Regions from separate parts of the Streptomyces parvus genome, predicted to be linked through region 1. Evidence: riboswitches for the same ligand, from Rfam matches in the RefSeq annotation. Region 1 holds a riboswitch; each other region holds the start of a gene.
The links. Region 1 has a riboswitch for cyclic di-AMP ahead of RNL97_RS28900 (M23 family metallopeptidase). Riboswitches for the same ligand answer to the same signal wherever they lie in the genome.
Positions count from the first base shown of each region.

Region 1 (10,064 bases):
CTGCAATCTCTTCACCCGGATCGGCGCGCCCGATGAGCTGACGACGCGCTATCTGGACGCGCTGGACCGGCAGGCCCTGGCGGTGCGGGAGGCGCTGGGCGACCAGGAGCCGGTGCGGTTCGCGGCGGCGGCGTTCGGCGGCGGGACTCCGACGTTTCTGACGGCGGGCGAGCTGGAGCGGCTCTGCGACATAGCCGAGAAGCGGATGGGTGCCGAGCTGAGCGCGGTCCCGTTGTCCGTGGAGACCTCACCGTCCACCGCCACCGCCGACCGGCTGGCGGTGCTGGCCGACCGGGGCACGACCAGGATCAGCATCGGCGTGCAGAGCTTCGTGGACGAGGAGGCCAGGGCTGCCGTCCGTCCGCAGCGCCGCGCCGACGTGGAAGCGGCGCTCGGCCGGATCCGTGATGCCCGGATCCCCGTGCTGAACGTCGACCTGATCTACGGCATCGAGGGGCAGACCGAGCGCAGCTGGCTCGCCTCGCTGGACGCGGCACTGGCCTGGCGGCCGGAGGAGCTGTATCTCTATCCGCTGTACGTGCGCCCGCTCACCGGCCTGCACCGCCTCGGGCCGACCGTGACCGGCCCCACGGCGCGGGCACTGGAGGACGCCGCCTGGGACGAGCAGCGGCTGCGGCTTTACGCGGTGGGGCGGGACCATCTGGTGGCGCACGGCTACGAGCAGGTGTCGATGCGGATGTTCCGGCGGACCGACGCCCCGCGTGAGCAGGAGGGCCCGGAGGATTACGCCTGCCAGACCGACGGCATGATCGGCCTGGGCTGCGGTGCCCGTTCGTACACCTCCGCCCTCCACTACTCCTTCGACTACGCGGTGGACATGCGGGAGATCCGGTCGATCATCGACGACTTCACCGCCACCGAGGACTTCTCCCGCGCCGAGGTCGGCCGGTACGTCGACGCGGACGAGGCACGCCGGCGGCATCTGCTGCAGTCGCTGCTCCAGGCGGCGGGGCTGCCGGTGGCGGAGTACCGGGCCCGCTTCGGCACCGATCCGGCCGCGGACTTCCCGGCCGAGCTGGCGGGGTTCGCGCGGCGGGGCTGGCTGGACACGTCGGCGCCGGACGGTCTCCTCAGGCTGTCCCCGTCCGGCCTCGCCCACTCCGACGCGCTGGGTCCCGCGCTGTTCTCCCCCGGGGTGCGGGCGGCGATGGCCGCGTACGAGCGGAAGTGAGCCGGAGATGGACCTGACGATTCTCTACCGGGGACCGCTCGCCTCCTGCGACTACGACTGCCCCTACTGTCCGTTCGCCAAGCGGCGGGACAGCCGCGCCCAGCTCACGGCTGACCGGGAGGCGCTGGAGCGGTTCACCGGCTGGGCCGCGGCGCAGAGCGGCGACCGGCTGTCGGTGCTGTTCACACCGTGGGGTGAGGGGCTGGTGCGCTCCTGGTACCGGCGGGCGCTGACCGAGCTGTCGCGCCTTCCGCACATGAACCGGGTCGCGATCCAGACGAACCTGAGCGGCCGCACCGACTGGCTGGCGGACGCCGATCCGGAGCGGATCGCGCTCTGGTGCACGTACCACCCCGGGCAGACCCCGTACGACCGTTTTCTGGGCAAATGCCGGGACCTGTCGGCGAAGGGCATCCGCTACAGCGTGGGGGTGGTGGGGTTCGACGAGCATCTCGACGAGGCGCGGCGGCTGCGGGCCCAGCTGCCGGACGCGGTCTATCTCTGGGTGAACGCCGCCGAGGGGCGCTCGTACACCGATGAGGAGGCGGCGCGCTGGACGGAGCTGGATCCGCTGTTCCCCTACAGCCGCGATCCGCACCACTCGGCGGGACTGCCCTGCCGGACGGGCGAGTCGGTGATCTCGGTGGACGGGGACGGTACGGTGCGGCGCTGTCACTTCGTCAAGGCGGAGCTGGGCAATCTCTACGACGGCAGCTACCGGCGGGCGCTCGGCCCGCGGGCGTGTCCGCTCGCCGTGTGCGACTGCCACATCGGCTATGTGCATCTGGAGTCGCTGCCGCTGTACGACGTGTTCGCCGGCGGTGTCCTGGAGCGGATACCGGCCGGGTACGGCACGGGCACGCCGCCGGACGGGCTCGTCGTGCCGGACCCGTCCCGGCGTGCCCTTCCCCTGCTGGAGCCCTGAGGGGCCTGCTACAGCGGCAGCAGGTCCGGGCGCTTGGCCGCGACGTGGTCGCCGGAGGACTCGCCGCGCAGCCGTCGGCCGATCCAGGGCACCAGGTACTCGCGGGCCCACTGGATGTTGTCGCGCCGCGCGTCGAAGGGCCTGCGCTGGGCCTGCGGCGGCCAGGGCTGGTCGGGATCGGCGGGCACCTCGTGGCCGAGGATCTGGGCGGCGCGGAGCGCGACGCGGGTGTGGCCCTCGGGCGACAGGTGCAGCCGGTCGGCGTCCCACGCGCGGCGGTCCTGGACCGAGCGCAGCGACCACAGGTCCAGCACGGGGCACTGGTAGCGGTCGGCGATGGCCCGCAGGTGGACGTTGTAGGTGGCGATCTTGCCGCGCATGTGGCGCAGCACCGGAACGCCCCGGGTGTCGAAGCCGGTGGTGACCATGACCGTGCCGACGGCGTTGCTCAGATCGGCGACGGCCCGCTCGAAGCGCTCGGCGAGATCGTCGGGGTCGGTGCCGGGCCGGATGATGTCGTTGCCGCCCGCGCAGAAGCTGACCAGGTCGGGGGCCAGTTCCTTGGCGCGCGGGACCTGTTCCTCCACGATCTGGTCGAGGAGGCGTCCGCGCACGGCGAGATTGGCGTAGCGGAAGTCCCCGTGCGGGGAGTCCTCGTACGGGGCGTCCTCGGGGCCGGCCGGATCGGGGGCCGGGAGCCGGTCGGCGAGGAGCACCGCGAAGCGGTCCGCCCAGCCGACGAAGGTCCCGTCGGGGCCGGGGTCGCCGACGCCCTCGGTGAAACTGTCGCCGATCGCCGCGTACGACCCGATGGTGTGCTGCTGGTTGTTTCTCGAATCGTCTGCCACAAGGACTTATCCTGCATCGTCCGATGTGACCTACGCGACCGTAATACGGGGTTGACGGGTGGTGAGATAGACCACCCGGTCAGTTTTCGGTAAACCCGGAATAAAGCGAGGGGCGGTGCGCCGCCGCGCACCGCCTCTCGGACACTTCTCGTCGCCGATCGGTCAGACGGAGACGCCGTGCTGACGCAGGTAGGCGATCGGGTCGACGTCCGAACCGTAGCTCGGGCCGGTGCGGACCTCGAAGTGCAGGTGCGGGCCGGTGGAGTTGCCGGTGGAGCCGGAGAGGCCGATCTGCTGGCCGCCGGTGACGCTCTGGCCGACCGAGACGTTCAGCGAGGACTGGTGGGCGTACTGGGAGTACATGCCGTCCTCGTGCTTGATGACGACCTCGTTGCCGTACGAGCCGCTGTTGCCGGCCGAGACGACGGTACCCGGACCGATGGCGAGGACGGGGGTGCCGGAGGCGGCCTGGAAGTCCGAACCGGTGTGGTAACCGCTGGACCAACTGGCGCCGGAAGCGCGGTACTGGGTGGTGACGTTGGCGTTGGCCAGCGGGGCGGACCAGCCGGAGCCGGCGGCCTCGGAGGAGCCGGTCTGCGCGGAGGCGCCGGAGCTCTCGGAGTCGTCGGCGGAGATGGTGTCGCCCTTGGGGGCTTCCTTCGGCGCGGCCTTCGGTGCCGGTTCGGCCTTCTTCGGGGCGGCCTTGGGGGCGGCGGACTTCTCGGCCGGGGCGGAGCCCTTGGCGCCGAGGGTCAGCTTCATGCCCGGGTGGATCAGGCTGGGGTTGTCGCCGACGGTGGAGCGGTTGTCCTGGTAGAGCTTCTCCCACCCGCCCTTGAGCTGGTGTTCGGCGGCGATCTTCGACAGGTAGTCGCCGGCGACCACGGCGTACGTCTTCGGGGCGGCCTTCGACGCGGCCGGAGCGGTGTGCGCGGCTGCGACCGAGGCGACGGCCGGCTTGGCGGCCGGGGCGGCCTGGCCCGCGGCGTTCGCGCCGGTGGCGCCGATGAGCGGGAGGGCGAGTGCGGCGCCGCCGGTCCCTGCGGCGAGGAAGCCGCGGGAGATCGGGCCGGACTTCGGACGACGGTGCTTACCCTTTTCGGGCATGGGGAAGTTCCTCTCCGGCGCCTGCGAGGTGAGCTGTCGGGTTCGGGCTGGAGATGCCCGGTCGCGTTGCGGCGACTTCACCCCTAGCCGGTCCGGATCTCCGGATCGGCGGCTTACCTGGTTCCCCCGCTCCTGCCACACGTGAGTGGGTGGGTGCGAATTCCGGGCGGCGGCAGGATTAGGCGATCCGTCCGGATTGACGGTGACCGTAAACCGGTCGGGACGGGCGGAACAAGCCATCGGTTGCGCGGCGGAATCATCGATTCGATATCGCTCCGGATTTCCCGTCACACTCCGTGGATCACGGATCTTGGATTTCCGTACGGGCAACGGGAAAGCTCGACGGTGCGCTCACCACGGACCGTCACGGATATGATCCCGCTCACCTCCGAAATCCCATCTCCCCCATTAGCGGGGCATGTTCTGCGAAATGCACCAATACGGACATGTCGCGAGCGGCGCTCCTGACACCGGGTCAGCCCACCCTCCCCGGCACCCGTCGCCGGGGAGGCGGCCGTGATGATTTTCCGTCGAATCGATGTCGTATCGTCACGGGAGCGCCCTCGCCGGAGAGCCGCGCCGACGCCCGAGATCCCAGGAGCCCCCGTGACCCAGCAGGTGCCGCAGGTCCCGCCGACAGAGACCGTGCTGACCGGAGTCCGCAACTTCCGCGATGTGGGCGGGCTCCCCACGACGGACGGGCGGCGCACCGCCTTCGGCCGGCTCTACCGCAGTGGCCATCTGGCGCACGCCACCGCCGAGGACGCGGCCTTCCTCGACGGGCTGGGACTGCACACGATCTTCGACTTCCGCCACTCCGCCGACCACCGGCTCGACGGTTACGACATCGAGCTGGCCGGTGTCCGCAATGTCAGCATTCCGCTCTCGGACCCGGCCGACGGCGCGGAGTTCTGGCGGCTGGTGGGCAGCGGCAACATCGAGCAGCTGCGTTCGGTCCTAGCGGGCGGCAAGGGCGTCGACCGCATGATCCGGATGTACCGCGCGACGATCGAGGACCGCACCGCCGAGCACAGCCGGGTCCTGCACGCCCTGGCCGAGGACAGCGTCCCGGCGCTGATGCACTGCGCGGCGGGCAAGGACCGGGCCGGCCTCTCGATCGCGGTCGCCCTGCTCGCGGTCGGCGTCGTACGAGAGGCGATCGAGGAGGACTACCTCAAGTCCAACGATCTCCACCGCCGGTACAAGGTGAAGCGCTCCGATCCGTCCGGAGCCGGCATGTCGCCCGAGGTGCTGGAGCTGCTGGACCCGCTGTTCGGGGCGCGGCCCGCCTACCTCGCGGCGGCCTTCGCGGCCATCGAGGAGAACTGGGGAACGACGGACCGCTATCTGTCCGAGGGGCTGAAGATCTCCCCCGAGACCCGGGAGCGGCTGCGCGAGCGGCTGCTCGACGCGGGCTGACCCCTCCGGTGACAGTTCGCCCCGGGACGGCGCGTCACTTGCTCCCGGCCACCACGAAGAGCAGGTAGAGGAAGCCAGCGACGATGTGGCCCGCCACCAGATAGGCGAAGAGCCGGATGATGACGCCGCGCGGCATCCGCTTCTCCTGCGGGTCCTCGTTCGCGCGGCGTCCGGGGCCCAGCGGGTCATAGTGCTCGGAATCGGACATGACGGTCCTCTCTGTCGGCCTCGCGGCCGGTGGAGTGAAGGGTGGAGCCGGCGGGAACGGCCGGTCAGCGCGGGTGCAATCCGCTGCCGAGGCAGAGTTCGGCGGCGGGGCTCTGCAACAGGGAGTGGACGAAGAGCAGCTCCGCGCCGCAGCGGTCGACGGCCGCGATCCGGTGCGGGGTGAGCGAGTCGAAGTGGGCACTGTCGCCGGGTTCGAGGTCGTGGACGGCGTCGCCGAGCCCGACCCGCAGCCGGCCTTCCAGGACGTACAGCCACTCCTCGCCGGGGTGGACCCGGACCAGGTCGCCCTGGGCGCCGTACGGGACGCGTACCCGCAGCGCCTGCATGGCGCGGCCGGAGCCGCCCGCCTGCCGGTACATCCAGCCGTCGGCCTTGGCCCCCTCGAAGCCGCCGCCGCGGATGATCGCGTCCCGTTCGGGCGGCTGCTCGCCGAGCAGCTCGGAGACCGTCGTACCGTAGATGCGGGCGAGCCCCAGCAGCATCGGCAGCGAGGGCTGCCTGCGGCCGGTCTCCAGCCGGGAGAGATGGGCCGGGGAGAGCCCGGCCCGCTGGGCCGCGGTCTCCAGGGTGAGGCCGCGGGAACGGCGCAGATCGCGCAGTCGGGGTGCGACGCCGGGGAGCTCGTCCGGCACCCCTTCGTCCGGAGGGTTCATACCTCTATTGGGCCAGGATCTTTCCTCTGAGGCAAGTAACTTGCCTCAGAGGCAAGTGCCAGGTCAGCGGTTGGCCACGGCCTGCTTGACCAGCGTCCGGCCGAAGTCCCACATCAGCCCGCCGCCGCTGTGCGCGTCCTCCATGACGGAGGTGAACGCCTCCACGAAACGGTCCACCTCCGCGTCCCCGATGACCAGCGGCGGAATCAGTTTGATCACTTCCAGGCGGTCGCCGGAGACCTGGGTGAGGATCCGGTGCTTCTGGAGCAGCGGCACCACGACCATCTGGGCGAAGAGTCCCTTGCGGGCCGCCTGGAGCATGGTCCAGCGGCTGCGGAGCTTCAGCGACGACGGCCTGCCGAACTCGATGCCGATCATCAGCCCGCGGCCGCGCACCTCGTGCAGCAGTTCGTACCGGTCCACCAGGGCGGCCAGCCGCTCGCGCAGGCGATCGCCGGTGCGCCGGGCGTTGGCGACGGTCTCCTCGTCCTCCATCACCGTCAGGACGGCGAGCCCGGCCGCCATCGCCTGGGCGTTGGAACCGAAGCTCGCGGAGTGGACGAGGACCCGGTCCATCGCGGAGTAGACCTTGCGGAAGATCCAGTCCTTGCCGAGGGTCGCGCCGACCGGCACATAGCCGCCGGAAAGGGCCTTGGCCACGCACACCAGATCGGGCTCGACCCCCTCCTCGTGCTGGTAGGCGTAGAAGTCCCCGGTACGCCCGAGGCCCGTCTGGACCTCGTCGGCGATCAGGAGCGCCTTGTGCCGGTGCAGCAGCTCCTGGGCCCCGCGCAGATAGCCGGGCGGGGCGGCGTGCACGCCCTTGCCCTGGATCGGCTCGACGACCAGGGCCGCGACGTCGCCCCGCTTCAGCTCGCGGCGCAGCGCGTCGAGGTCGCCGAGCGGGACGGCCGTGTCGGGGAGCAGCGGGGCGAAGCCGTCGCGGAAGCCGCGCTCCCCGTTGACCGAGAGGGATCCCGTGGTGAGTCCGTGGAAGGCGTGGTCGCAGTAGAGGACCCGGGGCTTCCCGGTGGCGTACCGGGCGAATTTCAATGCCGTCTCGACCGCCTCCGTGCCGCTGTTGCCGAAGAAGGCGCGGTCCAGGTGCGGGCTGTGGGTGAGCAGCTTCTCGGCGAGCAGTCCGGGCAGCGGCTGGCAGTCGAAGCGGGTGAGGTCGGCGAGCTGGGCGTCGAGCACGTCGTGGAGGGCCTTGCGGACGACCGGGTGGTGCCGGCCGATCCCCATGACGCCGAACCCGGCGAGCATGTCGAGGTAGTCGTTGCCCTCCGCGTCCCAGAAGTACGCGCCCTCGGCCCGCTCGTAGACCTTGTCGAAGCCGATGGTGTGCAGCATGCGCGGCAGTTGGTGGTTCAGGTGGCGCTCATGCAGCTCGTACCGTTCGGCCCCGCGCTCGGCCAGGAGCCGTCCCAGGTCGAAGCCGCCCGGCCCGCCGTCCGTCACCGGTTGCCGCCCACGCTCTCCCGCGCCGCACGCAGGGATTCCTTGAGCGATCCCATGGTGGCGAGCACAGCCGTGGGCTCGTAGCCGCAGTGCGCCATGCAGTTGGCGCAGCGCGGGTCCTTGCCCCGGCCGTACTTCTCCCAGTCGGTCTCCTCGATGAGCTGACGGTACGTCGGTACGTAGCCGTCGCTCATCAGGTAGCAGGGGCGCTGCCAGCCGAAGAGGGAGTAGTTCGGGATCGCCCAGGCGGTGCACGGGAAGTCCGCCTTGCCCTCCAGGAAGTCCAGGAAGAGCGGCGAGTGGTTGAGCCGCCAGCGGGAACGGTTGCCGCCCGCGAACGCCTTCTTGAACAGTTCGCGGGTCTGCTCGACGCCGAGGAAGTGCTCCTGGTCGGGGGCCTTCTCGTAGGCGTAGGCGGGCGAGATCATCATCTCGTCGACCTGCAGGTCGTCGTTGAGGTAGTTGAGGACCTCGATGATCGTCTGCGGGGTGTCGGTGTTGAAGAAGGTGGAGTTGGTGGTCACGCGGAAGCCGCGCCGCTTGGCCTCCTTCATCGCGGCGACGGCCTCGTCGAAGACGCCTTCCTTGGCGACCGACTCGTCGTGCCGCTCGCGCAGTCCGTCGATGTGCACGGCGAAGGCGAAATACGGGGACGGGGTGAACTTGTCGAGCTTCTTCCGCATCAGCATCGCGTTGGTGCAGAGGAAGACGTACTTCTTCCGGGCGACGAGCTGGCGCACGATCTCGTCGATCTGCGGATGCATCAGCGGCTCACCACCGGCGATGGACACCATGGGGGCCCCTGATTCGAGCACCGCGCCCACCGCCTGGGCGACCGGCATGCGCTGCTTCAGGACACCGGCCGGGTGCTGGATCTTGCCGCATCCCTCGCAGGCGAGGTTGCAGGCGAACAACGGCTCCAGCTCGACGATCAGCGGGAACTTCTCACGCTTGCGGAGCTTCTGTTCGAAGAGATACGTCGCAACCTTGATGGTCTGGCGGAGCGGCATGGCCATCTAGCTCACCTCCTGGGGAGCAGTAAAGATCGGTGCCATTCATAGAAAGCCGGTAGGACGACACGAAGTACGCGGAACGCCGATATTCCACCGCGGACCGTGCCGATACGGACGAGCTCATGCTCAGGAGCGTCCACGACCACCCGGACGGCCGCAACCGGGCGCGGTCCGTGACACAGGGCGGTACGCAGTGTCGCGGCGGACTCCATGTCGACCGCGATGGCCCCGCTCGCCCTCAGCGCGGCCCGCTCGGGCCCCCGTACGACATGGTCGGAGCCGGTCAGCGGGCCGGTGTGGACGCCGCGCCCGGGGAGGGCGCGGGTGAGGGCGGCGATTAGGACGCCGGTGCCGGCGCAGGGGGTGGTGCCGTCCGCGTCCCGGGTCTCCTCGGCGACGACCAGGTCCCCGGGGTGCATCCCCGGGGCGAGTCCGGCGCAGAAGCCGGAGGCGATCACAGCGGCGTCGGGGAATCCGCCGGGGCCCAGGAGGCGCGCCACGGCCGCCTCCGCCGCCCGGGGGCCCATTCCGGTACGCAGCACCCGGACCGGCCCCGGGGCGCCCCTGCCGCTGCGCAGGGCCACCTGCTCGATGCCGAGGGCGCAGGCGACCAGCAGCGGCGTCACGGGGTTCCCGGGCCCCCGCGGATCGTCCATCAAACCCCCTCGGCGGCGTCCGCGCGGTCCGCGAACGGGTCGCCGTGCACGTAGCGCCCGAGTGCGGTGAGGGGGAAGACCTGGCGGTAGAGGTGGTAGTTGATCGAGAAGTCCCAGGGGAATCCGGTGCCGGTGAAATACGGTTCGTCCCAGGAGCCGTCGGCCTGCTGCGCCTCGGTCAGCCAGGTGACGCCTCGGGTGACCGCGGCGGTGTCCCGGCGTCCCGCGGCGAGGAGGGCGAGCAGCGCCCAGGCGGTCTGGGAGGCGGTGGACTCACCGTGCCCGATCCACTTCTCCTCCTGGTAGGAGCGCAGATCCTCGCCCCAGCCGCCGTCGTCGTTCTGGACGGACTCCAGCCAGTCGACGGCCCGGCGGATGGCGGGGTGTCCCGCGGGCAGCCCGGCGGTGATGAGGGCGGGCACCACGGACCCGGTGCCGTAGACGTAGTTGACGCCCCAGCGGCCGAACCAGGCGCCGCACGCCTCCTGTTCGGCGAGCAGCCACTCGATGCCCTCACGGGTACGGGGGTGGCTCGCGAGCCCCTCGACGGCGAGCATCTCCA
Region 1 covers NZ_CP135079.1:6,206,727-6,216,790, reverse strand. The annotation lists gene RNL97_RS28915 (STM4012 family radical SAM protein) at 1-1,192, shown strand, start outside; gene RNL97_RS28910 (STM4011 family radical SAM protein) at 1,200-2,117, shown strand; gene RNL97_RS28905 (SGNH/GDSL hydrolase family protein) at 2,126-2,965, opposite strand; gene RNL97_RS28900 (M23 family metallopeptidase) at 3,128-4,072, opposite strand; cyclic di-AMP (ydaO/yuaA leader) riboswitch at 4,076-4,234, opposite strand; gene RNL97_RS28895 (tyrosine-protein phosphatase) at 4,679-5,491, shown strand; gene RNL97_RS28890 (DUF6126 family protein) at 5,526-5,699, opposite strand; gene RNL97_RS28885 (helix-turn-helix domain-containing protein) at 5,764-6,372, opposite strand; gene RNL97_RS28880 (aspartate aminotransferase family protein) at 6,436-7,833, opposite strand; gene hpnH (adenosyl-hopene transferase HpnH) at 7,830-8,849, opposite strand; gene RNL97_RS28870 (phosphorylase family protein) at 8,855-9,502, opposite strand; gene shc (squalene--hopene cyclase) at 9,502-10,064, opposite strand, start outside.

Region 2 (10,064 bases), 780 kb from region 1:
CTTCGTCCCCCGGCCGTGGGCGCGCGGCGAACAGCGGCTCACCCAGCTCGTCATGATCGGCGCGGGCATCGACGCCGCAGCGCTGCACGAAGGGCTGGCCGCCTGCCGCGCGGAGCCGGGGCGGCCCGACGCCCCGGACACCGAACGCGCCATGTGGGGGGTGCTCCGCTACGTACCGGAGCCCGCCCGCGAAGGGGACGCCGAGGCCGACGCAGTCGACGTACACGAAGCCGCCGTGGACGCATAGACCAGGGAGCGGCCGAAGCGGCGCAACCAAGGAGCGGCCGAGGAGGCGTCGTACCTCCCCGGCCGCTCCTGCCGTACGGCAGCGTCAGTACAGCGGCGGTCCCGCGATCACGGCCACCTGCTCCAGCAGGGGCGTCCCCGAACCGTCCCGCCTCGGGTCCGGCTCCGGCAGCTTCGCCGGAGTGCCGTTCTTCTGGGCGGCCCGGGCCGGGGTGGGCCCCGCCCAGGCGAACACCAGGACGTCCTCGCCCTTCAGGAACCGCTGGCAGCGCACCCCGCCGGTCGCCCGGCCCTTGCGCGGATACTGGTCGAACGGGGTGAGCTTGGACGTCAGCACCGAATCGTCCAGCGTGCCGTGCGAGCCGGCCACCGTGAACACGACCGCCTCGGCCGCCGGGTCCACCGCCGTGAACGACAGCACCTCGGCCCCGGCCGCCAGCTTGACGCCCGCCATGCCTCCGGCGGGCCGGCCCTGCGGACGCACCGAAGCCGCCGGGTAGCGGAGCAACTGGGCGTCGGAGGTGATGAACACCAGGTCCTCCTCGCCCGTCCGCAGCTCGGTCGCGCCCACGATGCGGTCACCGTCCTTGAGGGTGATGACCTCCAACTCGTCCTTGTTGGCCGGGTAGTCCGGCACGACGCGCTTCACCACGCCCTGGAGCGTGCCGATCGCGAGCCCCGGAGAGTCCTCGCCGAGCGTCGTGAGGCAGATCAGCTCCTCGCCCGCCTCCAGCGTGAGGAACTCGGAGATCTGCGCCCCGCCCGAGAGATTCGGCTCCGCGTGGGTGTCCGGCAGCTGCGGCAGGTCGATCACCGAGAGCCGCAGCAGCCGGCCGGCCGACGTGACGGCCCCGACGTCACCGCGGGCTGTCGCCGCCACCGCCGACACGATCACGTCGTGCTTGGTCCGCCGGGCGTCCTCGGAGATCTCGACCGGATCCGCGTTCGCCGTACGGGCCAGCAGGCCGGTCGAGGAGAGCAGCACCCGGCACGGGTCGTCCGCCACCTCCAGCGGCACGGACGCGATCTGCGAACCGGCCGACTCCAGCAGCACCGTGCGCCGGTCCGTGCCGAACTTCTTCGCCACGGCCGCCAGCTCCGAGGAGACCAGCTTGCGCAGCTCCGCGTCCGACTCCAGGATCGCGGTCAGCGCCTCGATCTCGCCGTTCAGCTTGTCGCGCTCGCTCTCCAGCTCGATCCGGTCGAAGCGGGTGAGGCGGCGCAACGGGGTGTCCAGGATGTACTGCGTCTGGATCTCGCTCAGCGAGAAGTGCGCCATCAGGCGCTCCTTCGCCTGCGCGGAGTTGTCGCTGTCCCGGATGATCCGGATGACCTCGTCGATGTCGAGGAGGGCGACGATCAGACCCTCGACCAGGTGCAGCCGGTCGCGCCGCTTGGTGCGGCGGAACTCGCTGCGCCGGCGCACGACCTCGAAGCGGTGGTCGAGATAGACCTCCAGCAGCTCCTTGAGGCCGAGGGTGAGCGGCTGGCCGTCGACCAGCGCCACGTTGTTGATGCCGAAGGACTCCTCCATCGGCGTCAGCTTGTAGAGCTGTTCCAGCACCGCTTCCGGCACGAAGCCGTTCTTCACCTCGATGACCAGGCGCAGCCCGTGCGCCCGGTCGGTGAGGTCCTTGACGTCGGCGATGCCCTGGAGCTTCTTCGCCGAGACCAGGTCCTTGATCTTGGCGATCACCTTCTCCGGGCCGACGGTGAAGGGCAGTTCGGTGACGACGAGGCCCTTGCGGCGGGCGGTGACGTTCTCCACGGAGACGGTGGCGCGGATCTTGAACGAGCCGCGGCCCGCCGTGTACGCGTCCTTGATGCCGGTGAGCCCGACGATGCGGCCGCCGGTGGGCAGGTCGGGGCCCGGGACGAAGCGCATCAGCGTCTCGACGTCGGCGCCCGGGTGCTTGATCAGGTGCCGGGCGGCGGCGATGACCTCGCCCAGATTGTGCGGGGGCATGTTGGTGGCCATGCCCACGGCGATCCCGGAGACCCCGTTGACCAGGAGGTTGGGGTAGGCGGCGGGGAGGACGACCGGCTCGCGTTCCTGACCGTCGTAGTTCGACTGGAAATCGACGGTGTCCTCGTCGATCGCCTCGGTCATCAACGACGTGGCATCCGCCATCCGGCATTCGGTGTACCGCATGGCGGCCGGCGGGTCGTCGTTGCCCAGGGAGCCGAAGTTGCCGTGGCCGTCGACCAGGGGAAGGCGCATCGAGAACGGCTGGGCCATGCGGACCAGGGCGTCGTAGATCGAGGCGTCGCCGTGCGGGTGCAGCTTGCCCATGACCTCGCCGACGACCCGGGCGCACTTCACATAACCGCGGTCGGGGCGCAGTCCCATCTCGTTCATCTGGGACACGATGCGGCGGTGCACCGGCTTCATGCCGTCGCGGGCGTCGGGCAGGGCCCTGGAGTAGATCACCGAGTACGCGTACTCGAGGAAGGAGCCCTGCATTTCGTCGACGACGTCGATGTCGAGGATCTTCTCCTCGAAGTCGTCCGGCGGCGGGGTCTTCGTGCTACGGCGGGCCATCGCGGCTGCGACTCCTTCACGGATTCTTTTCGGGCGACCTGAGCTTGTTCGGGACAACACGAGCTGCTGACGCGGTCCATTGTGGACCGCCCCACTGACAACGCCGACCTCGACCCGTCCGAAGGACGGTCCGAAGCCGACCGGGCGGCACGCCGTCGACGGCGCTCGCGACACCATCGACGGAAACATCCGCCGAACGGGAACTTCGCCAGGTGCCGCTGCGCTTGCTTAGAGTGGCAGGTCTGGCAGGAAGTCCAGTATCGCGATCGAAGGGACGTACATGCCCATGGGTCACACGGCCACCGCACAGGCCGGCTCCGGCGGCTTGACAGCGACCGAGCACCGCCTGGCCAACGGCCTGCGTGTGGTGCTCTCCGAGGACCATCTGACCCCGGTCGCCGCGGTCTGCCTCTGGTACGACGTCGGCTCGCGCCACGAGGTCAAGGGACGCACCGGCCTGGCTCACCTCTTCGAGCACCTGATGTTCCAGGGTTCGGGCCAGGTCAAGGGGAACGGTCACTTCGAGCTCGTCCAGGGGGCCGGCGGCTCGCTCAACGGAACGACCAGCTTCGAGCGGACCAACTACTTCGAGACCATGCCCACCCATCAGGTGGAGCTGGCCCTGTGGCTCGAAGCCGACCGGATGGGCTCCCTCCTCGCCGCGCTCGACGAGGAGTCCATGGAGAACCAGCGCGACGTCGTCAAGAACGAGCGCCGCCAGCGTTACGACAACGTGCCCTACGGCACCGCGTTCGAGAAGCTGACCGCCCTCTCCTACCCCGAGGGCCACCCCTACCACCACACCCCCATCGGCTCCATGGCCGACCTGGACGCGGCCACGCTGGAGGACGCCCGCGCGTTCTTCCGTACGTACTACGCGCCCAACAACGCGGTGCTCTCGGTGGTCGGCGACATCGATCCCGAGCAGACCCTCGCCTGGATCGAGAAGTACTTCGGCTCCATCCCCTCCCACGACGGCAAGCAGCCGCCGCGCGACGGGACACTGCCCGAGATCATCGGCGAGCAGCTGCGCGAAGTGGTCCACGAGGAGGTCCCGGCGCGTGCCCTGATGGCCGCCTACCGCCTTCCGCACGACGGCACCCGCGCCTGCGACGCCGCGGACCTGGCGCTGACCGTGCTGGGCGGCGGGGAGTCCTCCCGGCTGCACAACCGCCTGGTCCGCCGAGACCGTACGGCCGTGGCGGCGGGCTTCGGCCTGCTGCGGCTCGCCGGGGCGCCCTCGCTGGGCTGGTTGGACGTGAAGACCTCCGGCGGCGTCGAGGTGGAGACGATCGAGGCCGCCGTCGACGAGGAGCTGGCCCGGTTCGCCGCCGAGGGGCCCACCCCCGAGGAAATGGAGCGGGCCCAGGCGCAGTTGGAGCGCGAGTGGCTCGACCGGCTCGGCACGGTCGCCGGCCGCGCCGACGAACTGTGCCGTTACGCGGTCCTGTTCGGCGACCCACAGCTCGCCCTGACCGCGGTGGGCCGCGTCCTGGACGTCACCGCGGAGGAGGTGCGCGCGGCCGCCGAGGCGGCCCTGCGCCCCGACAACCGGGCGGTGCTGGTCTACGAGCCCATCGAGCCGGCCGACGAGGCCGCCGAGGGCGAAGAGGGCACCGACGCGCACGAGGGGGCGGCCAAGTGAGCGACGCCGCCGTGACTGGAGTAGCCATGGAGTTCCACCCGCAGCCCACGCCCGGCACGGCCCGCCCCTGGGCCTTCCCGGCGCCCGAGCGCGGCGCTCTGCCCAATGGGCTGACCGTGCTGCGCTGCCACCGCCCCGGCCAGCAGGTCGTCGCCGTGGAGATCTTCCTGGACGCGCCGCTGGAGGCCGAGCCCGAGGGCCTGGACGGCGTGGCCACGATCATGTCGCGGGCGCTCTCCGAGGGCACCGACAAGCACAGCGCCGAGGAGTTCGCCGCCGAGTTGGAGCGCTGCGGCGCCACGCTCGACGCGCACGCCGACCACCCCGGCGTCCGGGTCTCCCTGGAGGTCCCGGCCTCCCGGCTGGCCAAGGCGCTCGGACTGGTCGCCGAGGCGCTGCGTGCCCCCGCCTTCGTCGAGAGCGAGATCGAGCGACTGGTGGGCAACCGCCTCGACGAGATCCCGCACGAGCAGGCCAACCCGTCCCGGCGCGCCGCCAAGCAGCTCTCCAAGGAGCTGTTCCCGGCCACCGCCCGGATGTCCCGGCCGCGCCTGGGCACCGAGGAGACGGTCCGGCGGATCGACCAGGCCGCCGTGCGCGCCTTCTTCGACGCCCACGTCCGCCCGTCCACCGCGACGGCCGTGATCGTCGGCGACCTGACCGGCATCGACCTGGACGCGCTGCTGGCGGAGACCCTCGGCGACTGGTCGGGCAACACCGCCCAGGCCCGCCCGGTGCCGCCCATCACCGCGGACGACACCGGCCGCGTGGTCATCGTGGACCGTCCCGGCGCGGTCCAGACCCAGCTGCTGATCGGCCGCATCGGCGCCGACCGGCACGAGCGCGTGTGGCCCGCGCAGGTGCTCGGCACGTACTGCCTGGGCGGGACCCTCACCTCCCGGCTGGACCGGGTGCTGCGCGAGGAGAAGGGCTACACCTACGGCGTGCGCGCCTTCGCCCAGGTGCTGCGCTCCTCCGGCCCCGACTCGGGCGGCGCGGCGATGCTCGCGATCAGCGGCTCGGTGGACACCGAGTCCACCGGACCGGCCCTGGACGACCTCTGGAAGGTCCTGCGGACGCTCGCCGCCGAGGGGCTGACCGACGCCGAGCGCGAGACGGCCGTGCAGAACCTGGTGGGCGTCGCCCCGCTGAAGTTCGAGACCGCCGCCTCCGTCGCCAGCACGCTGGCCGACCAGGTCGAGCAGCACCTCCCCGACGACTACCAGGCCCACCTCTACGCCCGGCTCGCCGAGACGGGCACCGTGGAGGCGACCGCCGCCGTGGTCAACGCCTTCCCGGTCGACCGGCTGGTCACGGTCCTCGTGGGGGACGCCGCGCGGATCGCGGAGCCGGTGAAGGCCCTCGGTATCGGAGAGGTGACCGTCGTCACCGGCTGACACCGCCGCGGAGCACGGCCGCCACCGTGCGACCCACTGCCGTGAACAGGACCCCGACGGAAGAGACTTCGTCGGGGTCCTGTGTTTTTGCCTGTTTAGTCCGCTTCACCACCTTTGGTGGGGTGGTTGCCTGTCTGCCCTGTGGGATGCACGACAAATCCCCTTATCCGTTTGGTGATGGGAAGCCGCCCCGCCTAGCGTCGGCCCGGCTGTCCGTCACCCGTATGCCGCAGCCGCGGCGCCGGGCAGTCATCGCCGAGTCCCCGTCAGGCGCGAGCCTGGGGAGCCGGGGACCCACGCAGTCCCTGGGGTGAATCGGAGGCCCGTGCCGCGAACCGGCGCGGGGATCCGTAGGAGACCTTCCTGCTCCGAACCCGTCAGCTAACCCGGTAGGCGAGAAGGAAGGAAAGGAACCAGCCCCTCCATGGCGTTCACCCGTGCCACCGGGAAGCACCGTGCCCCGAGCCGCCTCACGCGTCGCAGCGCCCAGGCCGCCGGCATCGCGGCCCTGGCCACCACCGGAGTCCTCGGCTCGCTGTCCTCCCCGGCGCTCGCCGCTGACACCGAGGCCGCCAAGGTCGCCGACACCGGCCTCGCCCAGGCCCTCTCCGTCGACGCCACCCTCGCCGAGCAGATCGACGCTCAGGCCCGCGCCCAGGAGCGGCAGGCCGACGCGGTCGCGAAGGCGAAGGCCAAGGCAGCCGCCGAGGCCCGCGAGAAGGCCGCCAAGGCCAAGGCGAAGGCCGAGGCCGAGGCCCGTGCCGAGGAGGTCCGCGAGGAGGAGGCCCGTGCCGCCCGCGCCGCCGAGCGCGCCCGGCTGAACGCCTTCCACCTCCCGGTCGCCGGCTCCCACGTCACCACCGGCTACAACACCGGCGGCTCCCTCTGGTCCTCCGGCAGCCACTCCGGCGTGGACTTCCAGGCCGCCTCCGGCAGTTCCGTCGTCGCGGTCGGCGCCGGCACGGTCGTCGAGGCCGGCTGGGGCGGCGCGTACGGCAACAACATCGTGCTCCGGATGGCGGACGGCACCTACACCCAGTACGGCCACCTCTCGTCGATCGGCGTCTCCGTCGGCCAGAGCGTCTCCTCCGGCCAGCAGATCGGCCTCTCCGGCTCCACCGGCAACTCCACCGGCCCGCACCTGCACTTCGAGGCCCGCACCACCCCCGACTACGGCTCCGACATGGACCCCGTCGCCTACCTGCGCTCCCACGGTCTGAACGTCTGACCCGCCGCGCGCGACCCACCGTCCGAAGGCCCCGGCACCCGCCGGGGCCTTCGGTAATTCCCGCGTGAAGATATCCCTGGATTCCGGCCTGCCATCGGAAATTCCGCCGGATTGTCATAGAGTCACGGAACAGACGTCGGGCGGCCGCGTTTCGCGGGGATCAAGGCGGAGGTTCGGATATGCGCATTCCCGCGCATTCGGTATGCACGGCAATCCGTGACGACATCGTCTCCGGTGTCTACGAGCGTGGCAGCCGCCTCACCGAGGAGTTGCTGGCACGCCGCTACGGGGTCTCCCGCGTCCCGGTCCGCGAGGCGCTGCGCACCCTGGAGTCCGAGGGGTTCGTGGTCACCCGCAGACACGCCGGCGCCTGCGTGGCCGAGCCCACCGTCCAGGAGGCCGCCGACCTTCTGGAGGTGCGGATGCTCCTGGAGCCGCTGGGCGCGGCCCGCGCCGCCCAGCGCCGCACCGAAGCCCACCTGAAGGTGCTTCGCGGTCTGGTCAGACTGGGCCAGGAACGGGCCCGCCGGGGCGAGGGCGAGGACTTGCGCTCGCTGGGCGGCTGGTTCCACGAGACCCTCGCGCAGGCCTCAGGCAGCCCCGGGCTCATCGCGCTGCTCACCCAGCTCCGGCACAAGATCGCCTGGATGTACGCGGTCGAGCAGCCGGCCCGTCCGGTCGACTCCTGGGCCGAGCGCGGCGCGATCGTGGACGCGGTGGCGCGCGGCGACGCGGAACGGGCGAGGGCGCTCACCGCCCAGCACGCGGAACGCTCCACCGCCGAGCACCGGCTCCGCCGCCCGGATCTCCCGGGGCGTCGCACCGCCCCCGTCCCCCCGGTGAGAAGTTCGCAACACGGCGTAAACACTGCGGGCGTCCGGCATTAACAGAAACACCGTATACAAAGAGGGAAGTAATTCCGGGGCACCATTTCACGCTGCCCGCATTGGCGAGGTGCGGATCTTTCCCGAATCCTTCGCGGAAACGAAAGAGCCGTGATCCCTTCACCGGGTCACGGCTCTCGCGCGGGTCGAATCCGGACGGACCGGAGTCGGAGGGGTCAGACGGTCTCCGGAAGCTCTTCCAGGCCCTCGGCGACCAGCTTCGCCAGCCGGTCCAGAGCGGCCTCGGCGTCGTCCGCGTCGGACGCGAGCACGATCTCCTCGCCGCCCTGCGCGCCCAGACCGAGCACGGCCAGCATGGAGGCGGCGTTCACCGGGTTGCCGTCGGCCTTGGCGATCGTCACGGGGACGCCGGAGGCCGTGGCGGCACGGACGAAGATGGAAGCGGGGCGGGCGTGCAGGCCCTCGGCCCAACCGACGTTTACGCGGCGCTCAGCCATGGTTCTGCCCTTCACATATCAATGGTTGTCTAGACCAGTCTCTCATGCAGTGCGCGGTGCTGTGCCCGGCCTCCCGTCCGGCCGTAGGCTTTGGCCATGGAGCCCACGCCGGAACAGAGTCCGCATCACGCGTACCCCGACCACTGGGAAGCGGACGTGGTGCTCCGTGACGGGGGTACCGCGCGCATCAGGCCGATCACCACGGACGACGCCGAGCGACTGGTCAGCTTCTACGAGCAGGTGTCCGACGAATCGAAGTACTACCGCTTCTTCGCCCCGTATCCCCGCCTATCCGACCGGGACGTGCACCGCTTCACCCATCACGACTACGTCGACCGGGTGGGACTGGCGGTCACGATCGGCGGCGAGTTCATCGGGACCGTCCGCTACGACCGCATCGACGACCGGGGCCGCCCCGCCTCCGCCCCCGCCGACGAGGCCGAGGTCGCCTTCCTCGTCCAGGACGCCCACCAGGGCCGCGGAGTCGCATCGGCGCTGCTCGAACACATCGCCGCGGTCGCCCGTGAGCGCGGCATCCGCCGCTTCGCCGCCGAGGTGCTCCCCGCCAACAACAAAATGATCAAGGTGTTCCGGGACGCCGGGTACACCCAGCGCCGCAGCTTCGAGGACGGCTCCGTCCACCTCACCCTCGACCTCGAACCCACCGAGAAGTCCCTCGCCGTCCAGCGCGGCCGCGAACAGCGCGCCGAGGCCCGCTCGGTACAGCGCCTCCTGGCCCCCGGCTCCGTCGCGGTCATCGGCACCGGCCGCACCCCCGGCGGCGTGGGCCGCACGGTCCTGCGCAACCTCCTCGCCGCCGGCTACACCGGCCGCACCTACGCCGTGAACCGCGCCTTCGACGAGGGCCTCGCCACCCTCGACGGGGTCCCCGCCCACCGCTCGCTCGGCGAGATCGACGAGCAGGTCGACCTCGCCGTCATCGCCGTCCCCGCCCACCGGGTCCCCGAGGCCGTCGCCGACTGCGGTGAGCACGGCGTCCAGGGCCTGGTCGTCCTCTCCGCCGGTTACGCCGAGCGGGGCGCCGAGGGCCGCGAGCTCCAGCGCGAACTGGTCCGGCAGGCCCGCTCGTACGGCATGCGGATCATCGGCCCGAACGCCTTCGGCATCATCAACACCGCCGAGACCGTCCGGCTGAACGCCTCCCTCGCCCCCGAGTCGCCCGCCCGCGGCCGGATCGGCCTGTTCACCCAGTCCGGCGCGATCGGTATCGCCCTGCTCTCCGGCCTCCACCGGCGTGGCGCGGGCCTGTCCTCGTTCATCTCGGCGGGCAACCGGGCCGACGTCTCCGGCAACGACTTCCTCCAGTACTCCTTCGAGGATCCGGACACCGACGTCGCGCTGCTCTACCTCGAATCGCTCGGCAACCCCCGCAAGTTCACCCGCCTCGCCCGCCGCACCGCCGCCGTGAAGCCCGTCGTCGTGGTGAAGGGCGCCCGGCACAGCGGCACCAACCCGCCCGGCCACGCCGTCCCGGTCAGCCGCATCCCCGACACGACGGTCTCCGCGCTGATGCGGCAGGCCGGTGTCATCCGGGTCGACACCGTGACCGAGATGGTCGACGCCGGTCTCCTGCTGGCGGGCCAGCCCCTCCCGGTCGGCCCCCGGGTCGCCATCCTCGGCAACTCCGAGTCCCTCGGTCTGCT
Region 2 covers NZ_CP135079.1:5,422,366-5,432,429, forward strand. The annotation lists gene RNL97_RS25435 (CobW family GTP-binding protein) at 1-247, shown strand, start outside; gene RNL97_RS25440 (DNA gyrase/topoisomerase IV subunit A) at 332-2,788, opposite strand; gene RNL97_RS25445 (M16 family metallopeptidase) at 3,069-4,433, shown strand; gene RNL97_RS25450 (M16 family metallopeptidase) at 4,460-5,830, shown strand; cyclic di-AMP (ydaO/yuaA leader) riboswitch at 6,074-6,240, shown strand; gene RNL97_RS25455 (M23 family metallopeptidase) at 6,255-7,058, shown strand; gene RNL97_RS25460 (GntR family transcriptional regulator) at 7,238-7,945, shown strand; gene RNL97_RS25465 (HPr family phosphocarrier protein) at 8,119-8,400, opposite strand; gene RNL97_RS25470 (bifunctional acetate--CoA ligase family protein/GNAT family N-acetyltransferase) at 8,497-10,064, shown strand, end outside.
Region 2: another riboswitch for cyclic di-AMP. It lies ahead of RNL97_RS25455 (M23 family metallopeptidase); the one in region 1 lies ahead of RNL97_RS28900 (M23 family metallopeptidase).

Region 3 (10,064 bases), 580 kb from region 1:
GGCCGAGACGGCCGACCAGGTCATCGGCGAGGCGAGGGCGGCCACCGACCGCCCCGACGACATCGCCCTCCTGCTCGCCGCCCGGTGGGCCGAGGCCCCTCGGGCCGCCCGGCGCCCCCGGACGGCGCAGGAACCCGGGCCCGATCTGTGGCGCACGTTCAGGAGGCCGGACCCGGGGCGTACGACGGGTGCCCCGGATCCGGCCTCCTAGAAGGTGCCTGAAAGACGTCCTGCCGATCAGGCGCCGGAGGCGTCCAGCATGCCCTCGCGCTCCACGACCTTGATCCGCTCACGGCCCTGGGCCGCACCCAGCGCCTGCTCGTGGGCGTCCAGCTTGTGCCAGCCCTCCCAGGTCGTGTAGCGGACGCCCCGGTCCTCCAGGAACGCCTCGACGGCCTCCGGGGCGGGCGTCGCCGGCTCGGGCAGACGGCCGGCGGCACGGTCCTCCAGGACGCAGGCGACCGTCTCGTTGGCGTCGCCCTTGGTGTGTCCGATCAGACCGATCGGGCCGCGCTTGATCCAGCCGGTGACGTAGACCGAGGCCATGTGCTCGTCCCCGGCGATGACCCGGCCCGCCTCGTGCGGGACGGTGCCGGAGGTGACGTCGAAGGGGAGCTTGGGCAGCTCCTCGGAGTAGTAGCCGACGGCACGGTAGACGCTCTGCACGTCCCAGTCGGTGAACCGGCCGGTACCCCGGACGTTTCCGGTGCCGTCCAGCTCGGTGCGCTCGGTGCGCAGCGCGGTGACCTTGCCGTCCTCGCCGAGGATCTCGACCGGGGACTCGAAGAAGTGCAGGAACAGCTTGTGCGGGCGGTCGCCGACGTCGCGGATCGCCCAGTTCTCCAGGGTCTGCGCGACCATGTTGGCCTGCTTGTTCTCGCGGCGGGTCGCGATGGAGCCCTCGTCGTACTCGATGTCCTCGGGGTTGACGATGACCTCGATGTGGGGGGAGTGGTCCAGCTCCCGCAGCTCCATCGGGCTGAACTTGGCCTGCGCCGGCCCACGCCGCCCGAACACATGCACCTCCAGCGCCTTGTTCTGCTTGAGACCCTGGTAGACGTTGTCCGGGATCTCGGTGGGCAGCAGTTCGTCGGCCGTCTTGGCCAGGACCCGGGCCACGTCCAGGGCCACGTTCCCGACGCCGAGCACGGCGACCTTCTCCGCGGTGAGCGGCCAGGTGCGCGGGACCTCGGGGTGCCCGTCGTACCAGGAGACGAACTCGGCCGCGCCGTAGGAGCCGTCCAGTTCGATGCCGGGGATGTCGAGCGCGCGGTCGGCCTCGGCGCCGGTCGAGAAGATCACCGCGTCGTAGAACGACCGCAGGTCGTCCAGGCCGATGTCGTGCGGGTAGCCGACGTTCCCGAAGAGCCGTATCTGGGGCTTGTCCAGCACCTGGTGCAGGGCTTTCACGATGCCCTTGATCCGCGGGTGGTCGGGGGCCACCCCGTAGCGGATGAGACCGAAGGGGGCGGGCATGCGCTCGAAGAGGTCGATGGAGACCCCCGGGTCCTGGCAGACCTCGGATTTGAGCAGCGCGTCCGCAGCGTAGATACCGGCGGGGCCGGCTCCGACAATGGCGACGCGGACGGGGCGTGTCATGGCGTGGTGATCCTTCGGGGCGGGCGAACGCGGGCAGGTACAGCGTACGTCGGAGGTAAGGGTTGGCTTACTAGTCTCCACCTCACACCGTAAGCGATCGCCGGGCGGGCCCTTCGGCCGACCCCGCCTGGAGTGCCCGATCGGCCCGTTTTGTTCTACCGATATGGTCGATTTGGCCCCTATGGGGCTCATGGTCAATAAAGGGCTTATTAGGGTTACCGGGGCATTTGCTTAGGCGCAATTTCGCCATCGCCGCGAGGGAGTGGTGAGCGTCACGTCCAAGAGGGCGGACGCCGAAGCGGACGTATCGGTTCCCTTCTGCGCGAGGAAAGTTGACGCCGTGACGGCGCGGCCCGATCCGGCAATTCCGCTATTCGATCATGCGCGGAAAGGGAAATCGGGAATGCAGGGCTTGTTCCGTCCGATGTTTCTCGCCTACGGTCACCGTCAATCCGGATGGAACGCCGAATCCTGCCGCCGTCCGGGAATCCGAAACCCACTCACGTACGGCAGGAGCGGGGGACCCAGGTAAGCCGCCGATCCGTAACCGGAACGGCTTGGGGTGAAGTCGCACGACCGTGCGGCCAGACATCTCCCGTCTGAACCCGACAGCTCACCTCGCAGGCGCCGGAGAGGAAATCCCCCATGCCCGCACTGGGTAAGCACCGTCGTCCCAAGTCCATCTCGCTCGGCCGCGGCCTCGCCGCCGTGACCACCGGTGGAGCCGTTCTCGCCCTCCCGGTGATCGGTGCCACCAGCGCCTTCGCCGCTCCTGCCCCCGCCGCCGCGGCGCAGGCCGTGGCGCCCGCCGCGGTGGTCGCCCAGGCGAATCCCGCCGCGAAGGCCGCCCCCGCCAAGCATTCCGTGATGGCCGGCGAAACGCTTTCCAAGATCGCTCGCGAGCATTCCGTCAGCGGCGGCTGGAAGAAGCTGTACGAAGGAAACCGGAAGATCATCGGATCGAATCCCGATCTCATTCACCCGGGTATCAAGCTGGACATCGGAGTCACGTCCGATGCCTCGTCGGACGGTAAGACCTCCAAGGCTTCTCCGTCCGCCGCGCGCGGCGCTTCGGCGGACCGCGCCGACCGTTCGGAGCGCATCAACGCCGCCCCCGTGGCAAAGGCCGCTCCGGCCGCCGAGAAGAAGGTCGTCACCTACACGAACGACCTCGACGGCTGGATCCGGGAATCGCTGGCGATCATGGCGGAGCAGGGCATCCCCGGCACCTACGAGGGCATCCACCGCAACATCATGCGCGAGTCCTCCGGCAACCCGGCCGCCATCAACAACTGGGACTCCAACGCGGTCAAGGGCACCCCGTCCAAGGGGCTGCTCCAGGTCATCGACCCGACGTTCCAGGCCTACCACGTGCCCGGCACCTCGACCGACAGCTACGACCCGGTCGCCAACATCACGGCCGCGTGCAACTACGCGGCGGACCGCTACGGCTCGATCGACAACGTCTTCGGCGCCTACTGATCCCTGCGCGACCGCACAGCACGAAGGGGCCCCGGACCGCACGGTCCGGGGCCCCTTCGTGGTCCCGGGGTGTCGCCGGGAAGTTACCCCCGAGTTTCTCGTGTACTTACCTCGCGAACCGCAGGAGAACCTGTTGCACTCTGCGGAGAGTGAGGGACGTCACATGAACGACAATGACATGCAGGACAGCGGGGCCAAGGGTGTTTCGCGTCGAAGATTCATCACTGGAACAGGTTCTTTTCTGGGAGCCGCGGCGATCGTCGGGCACGTCCCCCGGGAGGGCGTGACGACCACCGCACCGGCCCGGATCGCCCGGCCGATGTCGGCCAGGGCGTCATCGGGACGGATGTCGCCGGACGCCGTGTAGACCACCGCCCGGGGGCGGGAGGCCAGGACGGCGCCGATGCCGTCGGTGGCCGCGACCCCGAGCGGGTGCCCGAGACCGCCGAGTTCGCCCGCGTCGCGGCCGACCTTGGCGGGACCGTGCACGAGGACGGCGGCGAGCGTCAGTGCCGGAGGGGCCTCGACGGCGCGGACCGCCGCGCGGCCGACGTTGCCGGTACCCCAGACAACCGTGGGAATCATGCGCGGAGGGTAGCTCCGGGGCCTTGCACTTCCCAGAGTTGTGACCCCACCGAATCCCCGGGGCAAAGGGTGTTCCCGGGCCGGCGGGGGATCCGCCGGCCCGGGAGCCGGTCAGGTCGTTCAGCGCTTCGCGCGGGCGCCGTTCGGGGTGCCGGAGATCGTGAACTGCGAACCCGGCTCGATCAGCACATGGTCGTCGCGCGAGTCGGTGATCGTCACGTCGGTGAGCGTCGCATTGCCGCGTGCGCCGCCCATCGCGAGGATGCCGGAGCCGTTGTTGGACGAGTCGATCCGCACGTTCTGGATCTTGACGTCCGGCATCAGGCCGCCACCCGTCTTGAACTGGATGCCGTCGTAGGTGGAGTCGACGATGTCCGTGTCGCGGATCGTGACTCCGGGGATCGGCAGATTCTGCGGGAAGAGGGTGATCGCACCGAACTCCTGGTCCTCGTTCCAGAAGGCTCCGCCGGTGCGGTACAGGCCGTTGTTGGCGATCAGCGTCTGCCCGGAGAAGGGCAGCGGATCGTGGTCGGTCGCCAGCATGATGGCCGGGTAGTTCATGGTGTCGGAGATCAGGTTGTTCTCGATCTTGTTGCCGTGACCGCCGTAGATCGCGATGCCGTTGGCGCGCCACGGGAGCTGGATGGTGTTGTTGCGGAAGCTGTTGTCGTGGCCGATGTCGACGGTCTGGTCCTTGACGTACTTGCTGGACCAGACGGCGAGCGCGTCGTCGCCGGTGTTGCGGAACGATGAGTTGTAGACCGTGGAGTTCCGGGTGCCGTTGGCGAAGTTGATGCCGTCCGCGTACGTGTTGCGGATCCGCATGCCGGTGAACTCGACGCCGTCGCCCGGGTTCCACAGCTCCTGGATGTTGTCGAAGTCGCGGCCGGCCCAGACACCCACGTTGGCGTGCTCGATCCAGACATTGCTGATCTTCGTGTCCTTGCCGAACCGGCCGTTGAGCGCGACGCCGCCCTCGTGGTTGCCGTCACCGCCGCGGATCGTGCCCGAACCGAATATGGCGATGTCGGAGATTTGCGTGTTCTCGTCGATGTCGAAACCGAAGTTGCCCTCGTGCGGGTGGTTGATACCGCCCGCTTCATGCGGCGGGGTCAGCGTGTAGAGCTGGGAGTGCCACATGCCCGCGCCCCGGATCGTCACGTCCCGGATGCCGACCTGGTTCCACTGGCCCCGGTCGAGCGGGTCGTCGGTGAGGATCTTCTGCTCCTGGCGCCACTGGCCCGCCGGGATCCAGACGCAGTCGATCCGGCCGTTCTGGTTGGCCGTCACCGCGCGCTGGATGGCGGCCGTGTCGTCGAGCCCGTCGTTCGCCACCGCGCCGTACGTCGTGATGGAGACACAGCCGGACGGCTGCGAGGAGGGCGCCGCCACCTGCTCCAGGTCTATCAGGTCGATGATGTGGAAGGCGGCGTTGTCGCTCGCGTCGCGCTGGAGGCGGAACTCCGTTCCCGCCGGGTAGGTCTCGGTGAGCAGGGCGTGGGACTCGTCGAACAGCCGCCGCGCGTCGCCGCCCGGAGTGTTGGTGAGCCCCTCGGGGCTGTCGGTGTTCCCGTACAGCCAGCTGTGCTTCGAGGAGAGGCCGAGTTTGCGGACGAACTCGCCGTCGGCGTACAGGCTGATGGTCGCATCGCGGCCGCCGCCGCCCGGCGCGTCCGGGATGGAGTTGCGGACGACGAGCGAGTTCGCCGGGGCGGTCGAGGTGAACTCCACGTAGTCACCGGTGGAGTTGAGCCGCACCGACTCGCGGCCGGAGGACTCGGTGGCGAAGTTGGTGTGCCCGAAGGTGCGTTCGGCGTCGGACTGGAGCAGTGTGCCCTTGTAGTCGGCCTTCTCCGCCTCCAGTTCGGTGTACGGGACGGCGGCGCCGCGTCCGACGACGATGGACCGGGCGAAGGTGTTGTTGGTCTCACTGGTCTCGGCGACCAGGTTCGTGGCGTCGGCGGTGGCGGTCAGGGTCGCGCCGCCGCTCGCCGCCGTCCAGCTGCCGCCGACCGTGACGTTCGCGGTCGCGCCCGCGGCGATGGCCGGGGTGGTGCCGTTGAGCGTGGTGGAACCGACGGTCAGCCGGGTGACCGTGCCCGCGTTCACCGCACTGGTGCCGCGGTTGTGCACCGCAACGGTGAAGGTGACCGCCGCGCCGACGGCCGGGTTGGCCGGGCTGGAGGTGATGGAGCGGGCCTCCAGGTCGGGGCCGGGGCTCTGACCGACCACGAGCGGGGAGGCGGTGGTGCGGCTGTTGTTGGTGTTGTCCGACTCGGCGACCGTGTCGGTCGGGTCCACCAGTGCCGAGACGGTGTACGCCCCCCGCGGCCGCTTGCCGACTTCGACCGAGATCGGGGCCGAGGCCCCGGCCGCGAGGGGGCCGACCGGCGCGCTGCCCACGACCACGCCGCCCAGGCTCACATGGACGGCGGTCGCGGGGGAGGCGGCCGAGCCGGCGTTGCGGACGGTGCCCTCGACGGTGATGTCGTCCGTCTCGGACGGTGACGAGGGGCTCCAGGACAGCGCGCTGACGGTCAGGTCCGGGTTGGGAGCGGCCGTCCCGAAGACCTGGATCTCGGCGATCTGGGCGCCGGGAGCCTCGGTGTTGGAGAAGAACTTCAGCTGGAGGTCGGCGACCCGGCCGTCCACCGGGATGGTCACCGTGTTCCGGTTGGAGCCGGGGTTGAACACATAGCCGGCGCGGGTGCGCAGCGAGGTGAACGCAGTGCCGCCCTGCGCCCGGCCGAGCACTTGGATGTCCTGCGTGCGGGTGGCCCAGATCGGGTCCGGGTTGAGCTTGAGGACCACGGAGTCGAGGTCCGCGTCCGCGCCGAGCTTCACCGTCAGGTCGGCGGGGTGGCCGTTCGATTCCCAGTAGCTGTCGAGCCTGCCGTCGTTGGCGTTCGATGCCGGGTATCCGCCGTGCGATCCGCTGGCGGTGACGGTCTTGCCCCGCGCGAGGTCCGTGGCCTCAGCCGCGTTCGCGGTGACGGGCAGGAGCCCGGCGGAGATCAGTCCGGCTGCCAGCAGCCCGGCGACCGTCCGTCCGGTGAGTCGCTTCCATCTCATGATGACCTCTGCTTCCACAATATTTGAGCCCACAAGTCAATCTTTTGCGGTCAGAGATTCACAGATTTCTGCGCCGTTTCGGATTTGTCAACGGTCTTCGCATGGCCATGTCATCCGGGCGCGTGACATGACGCGTTGTCAGGCAGCCGCCGACGAGAACCTGTTCAGCCCGCCGCCACGCCCCGGGCCAGCAGCAACGCCAGATCCACCGCCGCCGCGGCCACCGCTCCGGCCAGTGCCGCCTTGCGCCACCGGCGGCCGAGCGCCGGACCGGCGAGCGCCGCCGCCCCGGCCAGGGCGAGCGCCGCGGCACCCCCGGCGCCCACCGGTCCGGGCGGCCCGAGCGCCAGCACCGCCGTAGCGCCGAGGAGCGGCAGCGGCAGCAGCAGCCGGGTCCCCGTGTCGCCCAGCCGGTGCGGAAGGCCCCGGATCCCGGCCGCCCGGTCCGCCGCGATGTCCGGGAGCGTGTCGGCCAGATGCGCCGCGAACCCGAGCAGGGCCCCGGCCGCCACCGTCCACCACCGGGGTGCCGGCCCGCCGGGCAGGGAGAGGGTGACGGCGGCGGGCAGGGCGCCGAACCCGGCCGCGTACGGCAGCCAGGACAGGGCGGTCGCCTTGAGCCGCAGGTTGTAGAGCCAGGCGGCCGCGACCGCGGCAAGGTGCACCGTACCGGCGAGGAGCCCGCAGGCCAGCGAGAGCGGTACGCACAGGGCGAGCGCGGCCGTCGCCGCCGCCCACACCGCGCCCGCCCCGACCGTGCCGTCGGACGCGGGCTTCCCCCGGCGGCCCGCCCGGGCGTCACGCCGCGCGTCGTACGCGTCGTTGCACCAGCCCACCGAGAGCTGGCCGGTCAGCACGGCCGCCGTGACCAGCGTGGAACGGGGACCGCCGAGGCCGGAGCCGAGGGCGAGGGCGCAGGCGAGCGCGGTCACCGCGAGCGCGGGCCCGGGGTGACACGCGAGCGCGAGCCCCATGACCCGGCCACCCCGCTGCCCGGCACCGGCCGGAGCGACGTCGACCGGAACGGAACCCGCCGGGTCCACCCTCTCCATGGCGTCCATCGGGCGATCGTAGGGGGCTGTCGCCCCGTCAATGCCACGACCGGGCGGGTCTTTTGCGCCGTTTCGCACCACCTTGTGGGCAGGATGGGGGCATGACGCCACCGAAGCAGGAGGCAGGATGACCCGCATCGCCGCGGTGCACGGGGCTCTGCCGTCGCACCGCCACACCCAGCGCGAGGTCACCGACATGGTGGCCCGGACCTGCCTGCCGCCCGGTGCCGACCGCCGCGTCCTCGACCGGCTCCACGAGAACGCCCGGGTCCGCAGCCGGCACACCGTGCTGCCGCTGGACGGCTACGGCGACCTCGACGGCTTCGGTCCGTCCAACGACGTGTTCATCCGGTCCGCCGTCGACCTCGGCGCCCAGGCCGTACGCGGCGCGCTGCGGGCGGCGGGACTGCGCCCCTCCGACGTCGACCTGCTGATGTTCACCTCCGTCACGGGCATCGCGACCCCCTCGATCGATGCCCGGCTCGTCACCCGGCTCGGGATGCGGTCCGACGTCAAACGGCTGCCCGTCTTCGGCCTCGGCTGCGTCGCCGGAGCCGCCGGAACGGCGCGGCTGCACGACTACCTCCTCGGCCGTCCCGACGACGTGGCCGTGCTCCTGTCGGTCGAACTCTGCTCCCTCACCTTCCAGCGCCACGACGTCTCGCCCGCCAACCTCGTGGCGACCGCGCTGTTCGGGGACGGAGCGGCCGCCGTCGTCGCCCTCGGCGCGCGCCGGGCCGTCGCCGGGCCCGAGATCGTGGCCACCCGCAGCCGGATGTACCCGGACACCGAGCACGTCATGGGCTGGGACATCGGCTCCACCGGCTTCCGCGTCGTCCTCGATCCGGGCGTGCCCGACGTCGTACGCCACTATCTCGCCGACGACGTACGGGAGTTCCTCGGCGAACACGGCCTCAAACCGAAGGACATCGCCCACTGGGTCTGCCACCCGGGCGGCCCCAAGGTCCTGGAGGCGGTGACCGAGGTCCTCGACCTGCGCGACGGGGCGCTCGACGTCACCTGGCGCTCGCTGGCCGACATCGGCAACCTGTCCTCGTCCTCGGTCCTGCACGTCCTGCGGGACACCATCGAACAGCGCCGGCCGGAGCCGGGCACCCCCGGACTGCTGCTCGCCATGGGCCCGGGGTTCTGCTGCGAACTGGTGCTGCTGCGCTGGTAGGAAGGAACGGTCCATGACCTGGTACACCGCCCTCGTGCTCGCCGTCGCCGCCGAGCGCCTCGCCGAGCTCGTGGTGGCCCGCCGCAACGCCCGCTGGAGCCTCGCCCGCGGCGGCACCGAATCGGGCCGGGGACACTATCCGGCGATGGTCGCGCTGCACACCGTGCTCCTGGCCGGCTGCGTGGCGGAAGCCCGGTTCGCCGAACGTCCCTTCCCGCCCGTCCTCGGCTGGGTCATGGTCGCCGTCGTCGTGGCCGCGCAAGCGCTGCGCTGGTGGTGCATCCGTACGCTCGGCCCCCGTTGGAACACCCGCGTCATCGTGGTCCCCGGCCTGCCCCGGGTCACCGGCGGCCCCTACCGGTGGCTGAGCCACCCCAACTACGTCGCCGTCGCCGCCGAAGGCCTCGCGCTGCCCCTGGTCCACGGGGCGTGGGTGACCGCCCTGGTGTTCACCGCCCTCAACGCCGCGCTCATGGTCGTACGGATCCGCTGCGAGGACGGGGCACTGGCCCGCCTCCCGTCCGTGGAGGCGCGGGCGTGATCGACGTCCTGGTCGCGGGCGGCGGACCGGCCGGAATGGCCGCCGCGATCCGGGCCGCCTCCGCGGGCCTGGAAGCGGTGGTGGTCGAGCCGCGCACCACCCCCGTCGACAAGGCGTGCGGCGAGGGCATCATGCCCGGCGGCGTCGCGGCCCTGCGCGACCTCGGCGTCCGCGTCACGGGCCACGAGCTGCGCGGCATCCGCTACACCGACGGCCGACGCAGCGCGGAAGCGGCTTTCCGGGGCGGCCCGGGCGCGGGCGTCCGCCGCACCGAACTCCACGCTGCCCTGCACGGACGCGCCGCCGCCCTCGGCGTCCGCGTCCTCGCCGGCAAGGTGGGGGAGATCCGGCAGGACGAGCACACCGTCACCGCCGCCGGACTCACCGCACGCTGGCTCATCGCCGCCGACGGGCTCCACTCGCCGCTGCGCCGCGCCCTGGGCCTCGACCACCCGGTCCCCGGCCCCGGACGCTACGGGCTGCGCCGCCACTACCCGCTCGCCCCCTGGACGGACCACGTCGAGGTGCACTGGTCCCGGCACGGCGAGGCATA
Region 3 covers NZ_CP135079.1:6,788,988-6,799,051, forward strand. The annotation lists gene RNL97_RS31475 (SpoIIE family protein phosphatase) at 1-211, shown strand, start outside; gene RNL97_RS31480 (FAD-dependent oxidoreductase) at 238-1,599, opposite strand; cyclic di-AMP (ydaO/yuaA leader) riboswitch at 2,083-2,241, shown strand; gene RNL97_RS31485 (transglycosylase SLT domain-containing protein) at 2,245-3,081, shown strand; partial or broken gene RNL97_RS31490 (dihydrodipicolinate reductase) at 3,358-3,666, opposite strand; gene RNL97_RS31495 (CARDB domain-containing protein) at 3,787-6,738, opposite strand; gene RNL97_RS31500 (UbiA family prenyltransferase) at 6,903-7,799, opposite strand; gene RNL97_RS31505 (type III polyketide synthase) at 7,918-8,970, shown strand; gene RNL97_RS31510 (isoprenylcysteine carboxyl methyltransferase family protein) at 8,984-9,511, shown strand; gene RNL97_RS31515 (NAD(P)/FAD-dependent oxidoreductase) at 9,508-10,064, shown strand, end outside.
Region 3: another riboswitch for cyclic di-AMP. It lies ahead of RNL97_RS31485 (transglycosylase SLT domain-containing protein); the one in region 1 lies ahead of RNL97_RS28900 (M23 family metallopeptidase).